DNA from 4 places in the Hoeflea sp. genome. Region 3 is predicted to be linked to each of the others. Evidence: riboswitches for the same ligand, from Rfam matches in the RefSeq annotation. Region 3 holds a riboswitch; each other region holds the start of a gene.
The links. Region 3 has a riboswitch for cobalamin ahead of AC5E6N_RS09100 (energy-coupling factor ABC transporter permease). Riboswitches for the same ligand answer to the same signal wherever they lie in the genome.

Region 1: linked by a shared signal. The riboswitch ahead of AC5E6N_RS07530 (ribonucleoside-diphosphate reductase subunit alpha) and the one ahead of AC5E6N_RS09100 (energy-coupling factor ABC transporter permease) in region 3 are both predicted to bind cobalamin.
Region 2: linked by a shared signal. The riboswitch ahead of AC5E6N_RS11035 (DUF1636 family protein) and the one ahead of AC5E6N_RS09100 (energy-coupling factor ABC transporter permease) in region 3 are both predicted to bind cobalamin.
Region 4: linked by a shared signal. The riboswitch ahead of cobU (bifunctional adenosylcobinamide kinase/adenosylcobinamide-phosphate guanylyltransferase) and the one ahead of AC5E6N_RS09100 (energy-coupling factor ABC transporter permease) in region 3 are both predicted to bind cobalamin.

Annotation. Positions count from the first base shown of each region.
Region 1 covers NZ_CFHWAF010000027.1:32,009-35,194, reverse strand. Annotated here, with positions in the region: gene AC5E6N_RS07535 (FAD-binding oxidoreductase) at 1-858, shown strand, start outside; cobalamin riboswitch at 1,124-1,329, shown strand; gene AC5E6N_RS07530 (ribonucleoside-diphosphate reductase subunit alpha) at 1,435-3,186, shown strand, end outside.
Region 2 covers NZ_CFHWAF010000047.1:6,314-9,499, reverse strand. Annotated here, with positions in the region: gene AC5E6N_RS11040 (outer membrane protein) at 30-656, shown strand; cobalamin riboswitch at 774-1,001, shown strand; gene AC5E6N_RS11035 (DUF1636 family protein) at 1,130-1,582, shown strand; gene AC5E6N_RS11030 (ABC transporter substrate-binding protein) at 1,582-3,120, shown strand; gene AC5E6N_RS11025 (ABC transporter permease) at 3,136-3,186, shown strand, end outside.
Region 3 covers NZ_CFHWAF010000035.1:26,813-29,998, reverse strand. Annotated here, with positions in the region: gene AC5E6N_RS09105 (adenylate/guanylate cyclase domain-containing protein) at 1-588, opposite strand, end outside; gene AC5E6N_RS09100 (energy-coupling factor ABC transporter permease) at 891-1,574, opposite strand; cobalamin riboswitch at 1,627-1,837, opposite strand; gene AC5E6N_RS09095 (flavodoxin family protein) at 2,048-2,773, opposite strand; gene AC5E6N_RS09090 (hypothetical protein) at 2,939-3,073, opposite strand; gene AC5E6N_RS09085 (hypothetical protein) at 3,070-3,186, opposite strand, start outside.
Region 4 covers NZ_CFHWAF010000017.1:27,832-31,017, forward strand. Annotated here, with positions in the region: gene AC5E6N_RS05365 (GGDEF domain-containing protein) at 1-634, shown strand, start outside; cobalamin riboswitch at 712-1,054, shown strand; gene cobU (bifunctional adenosylcobinamide kinase/adenosylcobinamide-phosphate guanylyltransferase) at 1,269-1,793, shown strand; gene cobW (cobalamin biosynthesis protein CobW) at 1,797-2,870, shown strand; gene cobN (cobaltochelatase subunit CobN) at 2,879-3,186, shown strand, end outside.

The DNA.
Region 1 (3,186 bases), on a different contig from region 3:
TCACGGCCGTTGTCGATCGCGGTAACCGTCAAGGCACAGCCGGACAGCATCGGCACACGATGGATGTTCGACAAGCTCAGGCCGGGCGACTATGTCCGCGCCTATGGCCCTGTCGGCGACTTCTCCCATCACAACCATCCGGCGGCCAGCTATCTGTTTCTGTCGGCCGGATCGGGCGTTACACCCATGATGTCGATGCTGCGTTGGTTCAACGACTGCGCGCCATGGACCGATGTCGTGTTCATCAATTGCGCGCGGCGGCCGGAGGAGATCATCTTCCGCAGGGAACTCGAACTCCTCGGCAGCCGCATGCCGCGCCTGTCGCTTGGCTTCGTCGTCGAGGAACGTTCTGCCAACGAGGGCTGGGCCGGCCATGTCGGCCGCATCGACGCGGTCCGTCTGCCGCTGCTCGCCCCGGACTTCCTCGATCGTGAGGTGTTCTGCTGCGGTCCGGAACCCTTCATGGCCGTCGTCCGCGACATGCTGGAAAACAGCGCCTTCGACATGGCGCACTATCACCAGGAGAGTTTTGCAACCGCGCCGCCCGAGGCGAACCCGGCCATCGGCGACCAGCAGGATGGCGATGACCTTGGCGATCATCGGGCGATCCGGTTCGCGCTGTCGGCGGTCGATGGCGTCTGCGCCCCCGATCAAACGGTCCTGCAGGCCGCACGCGCGCACGGGCTGCGCATTCCCGCCGCCTGCGAATCCGGCCTTTGCGGAACCTGCAAGGTGCTCAAGACCAAGGGTTCGGTCGAGATGAGCCACAATGGCGGCATTCTCGATGAGGAGATCGAGGAAGGCTACATCCTGGCCTGCTGCTCGAGACCTTTGACAGCGCTGGAAATTGAGGCATGAACCCTTGCGTACCCGTTCGTTTTGGAGCGGAAAGCTCGAGATTCGGACAATGCAGTCTCGCGTCGTTTGTTGATGTATGAGGCCAGGTTCTGCAAATGAACGCCCTTGGCGTGTGTATGAGCCTGGCGTTTTGCCGGTTCAAGACCCGCTCTTGCCTTTTGGAGGCTTAAGGCGCGGCGCTCCTTTTGGGTGGCCCGGTGTCACTTCCGATGCTCGCGCCTGTGCATTTTCATAACGATATGTTGACACCGACAATCAGTCCTATACCAGATATTGAAGTCATGGTTCTTCCGCATCGCCTGATTCGGAAGCTAAGAGGGAAACCGGTGCGCTTTTCGCAAAGCCGGTGCTGCCCCCGCAACTGTAAGCGGTGAGTCATCGCCAATCGTGTCACTGAGGTGGACGCCTCGGGAAGACGGTGGATGGCAACGACCCGCGAGCCAGGAGACCTGCCGTGATGCATTTGAACGTCCACGGGCGGGGTGTCCCGGCGGTACGCTTGCATTGACGGTCTTTCCTCCGTCATTACGCTCGCGTCCTCGCGCATGTCCCCGTCCACAACGCCACGGGGAAAAGATGCCGGCAACGACAGCACTCAAATCGGACGGAACCACGACGGTTCCCGCTTCCATCGAAATTCAGACGAACGCGCCGGCGGAACCCGGATACCGCATCATACGACGTAACGGGGCAGTCACGCCCTTCGATCCGGCCAAGATCACGGTTGCGCTGACCAAGGCCTTCCTCGCCGTGGAAGGTTCCACCGCCGCTGCTTCGCGCCGCGTCCATGAAGTGGTGGAAGAATTGGCCGAACAGGTCATCACGGCGCTGATGCGGCGGGTCGGCGAAGGACGCACCTTCCATATCGAGGATGTGCAGGACCAGGTCGAACTGGCACTGATGCGCGGTGGCCATCACAAGACAGCCCGCGCCTATGTACTCTACCGCGAGGAACGCGCGCGCGAACGTGCAGCCGATACAACACAGGAGACCGGGAAAGAACCTGCGAAAGGCCTCCAGGTGACGGCCGACGACGGCAACCTGGCGCCACTCGACGAGGCGCGGTTCACGGCGATCGTCGCGGAAGCCTGCGACGGGCTTGAGACCGTTTCGCCCGACGCCGTGCTGAGCGAAGCGCGGCGCAATCTCTATGACGGCATCACGCTCGACGAGTTGTCGTTGGCGCCGATCCTTGCCGCCCGCACGCTGGTCGAGCAGGAGCCCGATTACAGTCTTGTCTCCGCCCGCCTGCTGCTCGACCGGCTGCGCCGCGAGGCGTTGAGTTTCGTTTCCGGCCGACCGGAACAGGCGACCCAGACCGAGATGGAAGGGCGCTATGCCGGCTATTTCAGCCAGTTCATCGAGGCAGGCATAAAGGCCGAGTTGATCGACCCCGAACTGGGCCGCTTCGATCTGGCAAGGCTCGGCGCGGCGCTGAAGCCCGAGCGTGACCTGACTTTCCAGTATCTCGGGCTGCAGACGCTCTACGACCGCTATTTCCTGCACACGAAAGGAAAACGCTTCGAACTGCCGCAAGCCTTCTTCATGCGTGTCGCCATGGGGCTCGCCACGCGCGAGATCGACCGCGAGGCACGCGCCATCGAATTCTATAACCTGTTGTCGTCCTTCGATTTCATGTGCTCGACGCCGACGCTGTTCAACTCCGGCACGCTGCGCCCGCAATTGTCGTCGTGCTTCCTGACCACCATCGGCGACGATCTCGATGCGATCTTCAAGGGCGTGAAGGACAATGCGCTGCTGGCCAAGTATTCCGGCGGGCTCGGCAATGACTGGACGCCGGTGCGCGGCCTCGGTGCTCACATCAAGGGCACCAACGGTCAGAGCCAGGGCGTGGTGCCGTTCCTCAAGGTCGCCAACGATACGGCCATTGCCGTCAACCAGGGAGGCAAGCGCAAGGGCGCGGTCTGCGCCTATCTGGAAACATGGCACATCGACATCGAGGAGTTCCTCGATCTCAGAAAAAACACCGGCGACGACCGCCGCCGCACACATGACATGAACACCGCCAACTGGGTGCCGGACCTGTTTATGGAGCGCGTCGAGGACGACGGGGAGTGGACGCTGTTCTCGCCTGACGAGGCGCCGGACCTGCACGATCTTTATGGCGCCGATTTCCGCAAGGCCTACGAGGCCTGCGAGGCGAAGGCAGCGGCCGGCGACATCAAAGTGTCGAAAAAGGTGCCTGCGCTTGATCTTTGGCGGCGCATGCTGACCATGCTGTTCGAGACCGGCCATCCGTGGGTCACTTTCAAGGATCCATGCAACATCCGCTCGCCGCAGGGCCATGCCGGCGTTGTCCACTCGTCG
Region 2 (3,186 bases), on a different contig from region 3:
GTCAACGCAACCAACGAGGATACATTGCGATGACCAGAATTTTGCGTGTTTTATCGATGGCAGTGCCTGCGGCCCTGGCGGCCGGAATGGCCGGCGCGGCCGATGCCGTGGTGGAGCCGGCGCCGGTGGCGGCGCCCGCGGCCTTGCCTGCTCCGACCTATTGGGACGGGTTTTATGCGGGTGTTCTCCTGGGATACCACCACGAGACCGTCGATACCGTCGGGGGCAATGGCTCGGGCGCCTCGCTCGGCGGCTATGCGGGTTACAACCACCTGTTCAGCAACAATATCGTTGTCGGTGTCGAGGGCGATTACAATGCGGCCTTTGGCAGTTTCAGCGGGTTTAACTGGGAATTGTCGAGCTTCGGAAGTATTCGCGGTCGGCTCGGCTATGCCATGAACCGTTTCCACGTCTATGCCACGGGCGGCCTGGCGCTGATGGATTTCGAGGCGTCATTCGCGGGCCCCGGCAATCCGGGCCTTGAGACCGGTTGGACGATCGGCGGCGGGCTTGAATATATGGTGACGGAAAAGATCAGCGCGCGCGCCGAATATCTCTACATGAATTTCAACGACACGTTCCAGGATGTGGGAGCGCCGGCCGGCATCACGACCGATATCCACAATGTCCGTGCCGGTATTGCCTATCATTTCTGATCGACGATACCCGGGTGGGGACCCGCCGCTGCCATTGCGGCAGCGGCAAGGCCGGGTGAATGATGGATCAGCCTCATTCTGCGCCTCAAGCGATATTGACAGCCAGCCTGAACACGATAAGACTGCCGGCCAGATGGTTCCGGCGACGCCTTACGGCTAGCCGGATGAAAAGGGAACACGGTGCGGTGTAACCATCAGGTGCCAAATCCGTGACTGCCCCCGCAACTGTAAGCGGAGAGCTTGTCAGCGAAAACCACTGGGTATGGCCTTTGGCCTGCGTCCCGGGAAGGTGCTGACTGGCAAAGACCCGTAAGTCAGGAGACCTGCCATCGCTCAACTTAAACTCGGGCGGGGTGCCCCCGGGGAGGTCGCAGTGATGACATCGAATATCTCGCTGACATTTGCCGGTCGTTTCAGGGCCGGCCTTCATCTCTCCCGTTGCCACCCGCCGCGTCCTCGGGGGATGATGGTCTTTGCAAAACAAGAAATGCGCGATTTTGTCGGTATGCACCCGCTGCCGGCAAGCGGGGTTCGCCGGCCCGGATAATCAGCGGCCCGGCTATCTCCTGGCCAAGGCAATCCATTCACGATTTTCCGGCAGCGCCGCCGCGCGGCTCGGCATGTCGCTTCGCGGTGTGCGTTGCATGAGCCAGTGCAAGCGTGCCTGTGTGATCGCGCTGTCCGGGCCTTCCAGATACACGCTCGTTTTCGGCGACCTCGACCCGCACGGCAATGCCGAGGCGATCCTCGAACTTGCCGGACAATACGCCACCGCGCCCGATGGGCTCGTGGAACGCGCCGAGCGTCCTGAAGCCCTGCGCGCCGGCATTCTCGGCCGCGTTCCGCCGCTGCATCTCGATGGCGACCCGATCGACCCCGATTTCACCATTTTCCCAGCATCCGACAGCAACAAGGAAATACATTGATGACGCTTATGACAGGTCCGTTGAAACCGATTTTGAAAACCCTCGATCCGGATCGCCGTGCTTTGCCGGCTGCCGGCCTTGCGGTTGCGCTCGCGCTGACAGGGGCGATCGCTCCTGCGGCTGCTGAAAGCGTGACCGTCGGTCAGACATTCCTCGCAACGGGCCTGGATCCGGCGGACGGGTCGACAGGCTGGGCGCTTGTAACCCACGGCATTGCCGAACAGCTTTTCACCGTTTCGCGCGATGGCGAGGTCGTCCCCAACCTTGCCGCGTCCGCGGCAAGGAACGATGATGGTTCATGGACCGTCGAACTGTCTCCCGGCCGGTTTTTCTCCGATGGAACGCCGGTGACCGCCAAGCTGGTCGCGGAGGCGCTCAACCGCACCGGCGAGGCGAATGCATCGGCACGTGCGACCGCGGGCCGCTTGACCTTCGAGGCGCTGGATGCCGATACGCTCAAGGTGACGTCCGAGCAGCCGACGGCAATCCTTCCGTCCATTCTCGCCGAGTGGGCCTTTCCGGTCTATCTGGAGACCGACGGGGCGCCGATCTTCACCGGTCCCTTTGCCGTGGAAAACTTCGAGGCCGGCGCGGCCATCGAAATGGTGCCGAATACGCACTACGAAGGTTACGAGCAGCGGCCGGATGTCACAATCCGGCGGATCGCCGATGGCCAGTCGCTGGCGCTTGCATTTGCCTCAGGCGAACTGGACCTTGCCTTCAACCTGCCGGTCGAAACGGTTTCGATGTTCGAGGGCAGAGAAGACCGGTCCGTGACGTCTTTCCCGGTCGCCTACCAGTACATGATGTGGATGAACACGCGCACGCCGGCACTGAGCGACGTCCGGGTCCGCCGGGCGATCGATCTTGCCGTCAACCGGGACAATCTTGTTGCCGCCGCGCGGGCGGGCAAGCCGGCGACCGGCGCCTTCGCCGCCGCCTACCCCTTCGCCGCCGAGGGATCGCTTGCCTACGACCCGGAGGCGTCGGCCCGTCTGCTTGACGAAGCAGGCTGGATGGTCGGCGATGACGGTGTCCGCGCGAAGGACGGAAAAAAGCTGGAGCTCGTTTTGTGGGCGTATCCGCAGCGTCCCGATCTTGTCACCTTCCAGCCCGTTGTCCGGGCAGCCTTGGCGGAGTTGGGCATAGCTGTGACGACACAGGTCACAGAATCGCCGAGTGACGTCGCTGCCAGCGGCGCGTTCGACCTGTTCCTGTGGGCGCAGCATACCGCGCCGGCGGGCGATCCGGGTCTGTTTCTTTCCCTGTTCTTCGAAACCGGCGCCGCTCGCAACTATACAGGCTGGTCCAACGCGGCCTATGACGATGTCGTCGCTGCGCTGCGCGCGGCCACGAGCCCTGACGAGCGGATCGATCTTGCGAGACAGGCGCAGAAACTGATTGCGGACGGTGCTCCCGTTTCGTTCCTCGTCACGCCCGAATGGCATGTCGGCCTGTCCGAGCGCCTGGCGGACTACCAGCCCTGGGGTTCGGATTACTATGTGATACGCCCGGATCTTTCGGTGTCGCATCAGTAGGGGCGGAGCTTACCGATGACCTGGCTTGCGGCAGCGCGGATGGTGGTCATGGCCCTTGTGTCGTGG
Region 3 (3,186 bases):
CTCGAAAACGGCGTCGTCAACCAGCGGTTCAAGCGCGTCGAGCAGGGCGGCATGCGTCTTGTCGAGAACGGCGCTGCGCTGGCCGATGGATGCCGCCCGGTTGAGCTGATCCTCCACGGCGCGGTCGGCGATCTCGATCTGCCGGCCAATGCTGTCCGTGGCTTCGGACAAGCGTCCGGTGGCGGAAAACGCCACGTGGAACTGTCTCCACCGGCCCACCAGATCGCGCAGTTGAGTGCCGTCATCGTCAAGCCTCTCGCGCCGCTGCATGCGTTCGCTTTGGGTCCGGCTTGCCGTGATCGTCGGCGCATAGGCCGTCATGTCCGCGCTCACATCCGCAATCTGTGTCGCCAGAGTGATTTCCGGAATGCTGTGCCGTGTAATTTCGACGACGGACTGCTCGATCTGCTCGAAGATCAGCCACGCGACGGCGCTTACCAGTGCAGTCATGGCCGTCATGGCAATGAATGCCAGGGACAGTTGCAGCTTTATTCCAAAGAGAGTGCGCGTCGTCTCCACGGTCTCATCCGCCCGCCCCGGCGCCTCCGGTTGCGGCGACGCGTTCCTCTTGCCGGCCGCGTCGTTCATAGCCCGGCATCCAGGGCGCTGAAGGTGCCGTCCTGATAAAGCACGGCAATCCGGCTCATATCTTCCGAGGCCGTCAGATAGCCCACAAGGGCTTCCGCGTCCTCGTCATAGGAGAGTGCCGCAATCAGGATGCGAATTTGGCCGCGCAGCTCATTCCTCCGGTCAATGGGGCGGTCGGTCGCGCAGGCAACACACCGCCGGTTGAGTCGCCGGTATGCATTAAGCCCCTATGCGCGATTATTGGCAAGGCGCTGGCCTGGAGGTATCCGGGAAAGGCTCCCGGGTACCGGCATTTCATCAGTTCAGGCCGGGGCGCCGTAAAGGCGCCGGTTGAAGAGTCGGCTGTCCTTCAGCCCGTCGACATTCCTGGCAATCGCCAGGATGCCGAGGTCGAGCACCGGTTCAAGGATGATCACGCTCATATAGGCAATGCCGAACGTGCCGACCTGCGCGAGGTTTTCCGCGCCGAAGCCGCTGCCGTAGAAGGCCCAGAAGGCGACCCAGGCGACGATCCCGCCCTGATAGGCGGTCGAAAGCGCCAGTGCCTGTTTGTAGGAGACGTCCTTGTAGGCCGTGCGCTCGGGAATGATCTTCCTGGCCAGCAGGCTGACGGCGAAAAGCGGCAGCACCAGCGTCGTTATGTTCATGCCGTATTGCGGCAGGTCGAACGGCGCGAAGAAAACACCCTGCGCCAGGAGGCCGAGAGCAAGGCCGATCGCCGCCGGTCCGGCGCCGAAGATCAGGTAGAGCGTTGCTCCGAGGATGAAGTGAACCTCCGACACCCCGACCGGAAAATGCGGGAAGATCTCGAAGAAGCTGAAGACCAGAACGGTGGTTGCGACGCTGCGCATGGCAAGCGCCGCAGCGCCGCCATTGGTCTTCACGTCGTCATAGGTCATTTTCAGGGCCAGCGCGCCGGCCCCGGCGGCGGTTGCGTAGCTCAGGGCAAGTTTGGCGCCGTCGACGACGCCCGGTTCGATATGCATGATGTTTCCTTTCCTGCACCCGTCGCGCATTGGCGGCGCGGCAGGGCCGCACCTGTTCAGGGTTTCTCGGGCAGGTCTCCTGACTCGCGCTTCATCGCCTGAACTCCCGCCTTCCCGGGTTTCCCCAGTGGCATCGTGGAAGCGGCTCGCGCTCACAGTTGCGAGGGCAGTCACGGATCAGGCCCGCATTTGGTCGTCCCTACCGTGTTCCCTTTTAATCCGGCGGGCTTTGCCCGCCCGGAACCCGAACACGAAATGTTACAACCACAATCGCTGCCGGACAATGCCGTTTGCGACCTCTGCCGGGGATATTTACGGCGCGCCCGAAGCCTGCCCGTCAGTCGAAACAGATGATAAAACCGCTTGGCCTGGTTCACCCAGCAACTGGGCTTGTGGCCGCTGAGCTGGTCCGGCAACTTCGACGGTTACGGGCAGTAGCGCGCAGCAGCCTGCTCCCGCGGGCCCTTTTATCGTCAGCGGTAGTCGGGGTTGGGGAAGTCGAAGCGGCAGCCGGCCTCCCATTGCGAGCGCTGGTTTCCATGGGCCGGAACGCCGCCGGCATCCTTGAGCATGCGCGCCAGGTGCATCAGGTTCCAGGTCATGAAGGTCGTATTGCGCTGGGTGAATTCATTGTCGTAGCCGATGCCGTCATCGCCGTAGGACGGGCCGGGTCCCGCTTCGCCGATCCAGCCGGCGTCGGCCTGCGGCGGGATCGTGTAGCCGAGATGCTGCAGCGCATAGAGCACCGTCATGGCGCAGTGCTTCACCCCGTCCTCATTGCCGGTTACGAGGCAGCCGCCGACCCGGCCGTAATAGGCATACTGGCCGTGCTGGTTGAGATTGCCGGAAAAGCCGTAGAGCCGTTCGATCACCAGCCGGCAGACCGACGATTCCTCGCCCAGCCAGATCGGCGTGCCGACGACGAGGATGTCGGCATCCATCACCTTGTCCTGGATCTGCGGCCAGTCGTCCCGGTCCCACCCGTGTTCGGTCATGTCGGGATAGACGCCGAAGGCGATCTGGTAGTCGGTGGCGCGCACGAGCTCCGTCGCGATCCCGTTTTCCGACATGATGGCCATCGACCGCCTCATCAGGTCCTCCGTGTGGGAGGCCTCGGCGGATTTCTTCAGTGTGGTGTTGAGATAGACGGCTTTGAGATCGCTGTAGTCGTGCGGCGGCTTTGTGCTGGAGGTGTTCACGGCGGTTCCTTTCAAGGATCAGATTGGGAAAGACATATCGGACATGTCGCAATAGATGCCCGTTCGGCCTCAAAGGTTACAGTTGATTTTGCCGGGTGTGCAACAATCCTGAAGCGCAGACGTGCGCCGCGCCAGGGAACCGCCGGCTACAACCGCCCGAGCCGCCTATAGCGCGCGCTCTTCAACCATCATCGGATCCTCGCGCATCCTCTTGTAGCCTTGCTCCAGTTCCGCCGAGCCGTTTTCCTGCACCTCTTCCCATTTTGCGGCGAAGCGCCCGTCCTTGATCCTGGCGATCACCTCGCGCAGGCGCTCCCTGTCCGCCGCCTCCTCTTGAAATAGATGTTGTAGCCGCTGGCGAAGACCAGCGTGTCGCCGGCCGAGAGCGCGGGCTCGATATGCTCGGCCATGAC
Region 4 (3,186 bases), on a different contig from region 3:
CCTTTGCCTGAAAATAACGCTGGTCGTCGCTGTTCCCTTTGTCCTCTACGTCGTGACCCTGCAGGCACGGGCCGATATGCTGGCGGATCATTTTCGTGTGCTTTCGAGAACCGATGCGCTGACCGGCCTCTTGAACCGCCGCGCCTTTGCCGAAACACAAAAGAGCCGGAAGGATCGCGAGGCAGCCAGGAAACGTTCCTGCGGCAAAGACAGCCGCGCGCTGCTGGTGATCGATCTCGATCATTTCAAACAGGTCAATGACCGTTTCGGACATGATGCCGGCGATGCGATCCTCGTTCAGGTCGCGGACCTATTCCGCATCAACCTGCGTGCCGACGATGTCGTGGCGCGGCTGGGCGGCGAGGAATTCGCCGTCGCACTCAACCGCAAAACCGTTCAGGAAACATGGAATGTGGCGCAGCGCCTGCGCCATGCGGTCGAGCGGAACGTGTTCATCTACGACCAAAACGAGATTCGCCTGACGATCAGCATCGGCGTCGTTCGCTACGAAGGCGGCAAATGTCTCGAGACGGCGCTGCGCGAGGCCGATCTGCTGACCTACAAGTCCAAGAAAGACGGACGCAACCGCGTCAGCTATGTCGACCGCCAGTCGGGGTTGGCGGCCGCCGCGTAACCATCCCTCCCGCTTTGCACGCCACCTTGGCCTGGTCCCTTTCCGATCCCGATTGACAGCCCGGGCCGACTGCGCCTATCACTCGTTCTGCGAATGGTCCGCAATGGCGAAGCCAGGAGGATCAAAGGGAATGCGACGGGCGGACCCAAACCGGGCGCTTAAATCGCAGCCGACCCCGCGACTGTAGAGCGGATTGGCAGTCCCTGCCGTGAGAACAGGGTGTTTCGAATGGACGGAACCTCCGGTTTTCCCGGTAAGCCACTGGAGTGGCGGCGCAATGAACCGGGTTGGACGCCTCTAGAAATCTGCGAATCGTCCGCCTTTGCGCCGCAGTGACTCTGGGAAGGCGAGGGCATGCCGGACCGGCCTTTGGCCGGTCGATCCGCGAGCCAGGAGACCTGCCATTCGCAAAGGGCATGTTTGCCCGCCTCAAAGGGAGTGATTCCCCGGCCGGACACGGAGGTTGCGATGGCTGACGACTGTATTTTAATTGCCGTTTTTCCAAGCGGCATGACTGACATCGCAGACGAACAGAGTTTCCCTCTTTTCTAGCGGGACGCCTGGACATGACAAAGCGATGTTCGCTCGCCGCAGCAGCGACGAGGATGAGATTTCACCTTTTGTGTGTGCGCCCATGACGAGGCTCGGCCCCGGCGTGACCCTTATTCTTGGCGGCGCCCGTTCCGGCAAGTCCATTTTTGCCGAAGAACTGGTGGTTTCGAGCGGGCTCGAGGCCCTCTACCTGGCGACGGGCCAATCCCTGGATGACGAGATGAAAGAACGCATCAAACGTCACCGCGAAAGGCGGGGCGCCGCGTGGCAAACCGTCGAGGAGTCGCTGGCGCTGACTGATGTCTTGCGGTCCGAGGCGCGCGAGGGCCGGGCGGTTCTTGTCGATTGTCTGACATTATGGGTCACCAACCTGATGCTGGCGGAGCGCGATGTCGCCGCGGAAACGGACGCGCTTGCCGGCCTTTTGCCGACGCTCGGTGGCTGCGTCGTGCTGGTTTCGAATGAGGTCGGGCTCGGCATTGTTCCGGAGAACGCCATGGCGCGTGCGTTTCGGGACCATGCCGGGCTTTTGCATCAGCGTGTCGCATCGTGCGCGCGCAGTGTTTTTCTTGTCGCGGCCGGGCTGCCGCTGAAAATGAAGGGTTGAACCATGCAGGGGCAGAAAATTCCCGCGACCGTGATCACCGGGTTTCTCGGAGCCGGCAAGACCACGATGATCCGCCATCTTTTGAGCCAGGCGGACGGGCGGCGCATTGCGCTGATCGTCAACGAGTTCGGCGATCTCGGCGTGGACGGCGACGTGCTGAAGGGCTGCGGCGCGGAAAACTGCACCGAAGACGATATTGTCGAACTGACCAATGGCTGCATCTGCTGCACCGTCGCCGACGACTTCATCCCGACCATGGAAAAGCTGCTCGACCGCGATGAGAAGCCTGACCACATCGTCATCGAGACCTCCGGCCTGGCTTTGCCGCAGCCCCTGGTGGCCGCTTTCAACTGGCCGGGCATCAAGCCGCGCGTGACGGTCGACGGGGTGATCACCGTCGTCGACAGCGCCGCGGTGGCGGATGGCCGGTTTGCCGATGACCACGACCGCCTCGATGCGCAGCGCAAGGCCGACGATGCTCTCGATCATGAAAGTCCGCTGGAGGAACTGTTCGAAGATCAGCTCGCCGCGGCGGACCTAGTCGTCCTGAACAAGGCGGACCTTGTGGACGATGCGCGCCTCGAGGCGGTCCGCAGCGACGTTGCGGCCCGGTCGAAACGCAGTCCGGCCATGGTGACGGCGAATGGCGGTGAGGTTCCTCCCGCCGTTCTCCTCGGTCTTGGCATGGAGAGCGAAGACGACATCGCGAACCGCAAGTCGCATCATGAACGTGCGCATGAAGCCGCGCACGAGGCCGGCGAGGACCATCACCACGACCATGACGAGTTCGACAGTTTTGTCGTCGATACCGGCGCGATTGCCGATCCGGAGCAGTTTATCGGGCAACTGAAATCCATCATCCGCGACCACGATATCCTCAGGCTCAAGGGCTTTGCCGATGTGCCGGGCAAGCCCATGCGGCTGGTGATCCAGGCGGTCGGCGCGCGGGTCGACAGCTATTTCGACCGGCCCTGGTCGGCGGGTGAGACGCGGGCAACGCGGCTGGTTGTCATCGGTCTGCATGACATCGACAAATCCGTCATCGAAGCGGCGATGCGCCAAGCTGCCAGCGGCTGAGGGGCGACATGCATCTGCTGCTGGCGCAAAAGGGAACGATCTCGGATGGCGATGAGGCTGTCGATCTCGGCCAGTCGCCGGGCGATATCGTTTTCCTGAGCGCGGCCGATACGGAACTCGCAGGTCTCGCCGCGGCGCAGACGAGCACCGGGCCGTCCGCTCCGACGCTTCGCCTTGCCAGCCTCATGTCGCTGCGCCATCCCATGTCGGTGGACAGTTATATCGACAAGACAGCGAAACATGCGCGCCTGATCGTCGTCCGGGCGCTCGGCGGGGCGAGTTACTTTTCCTACGCGCTCGAATGCCTTCACAGCTG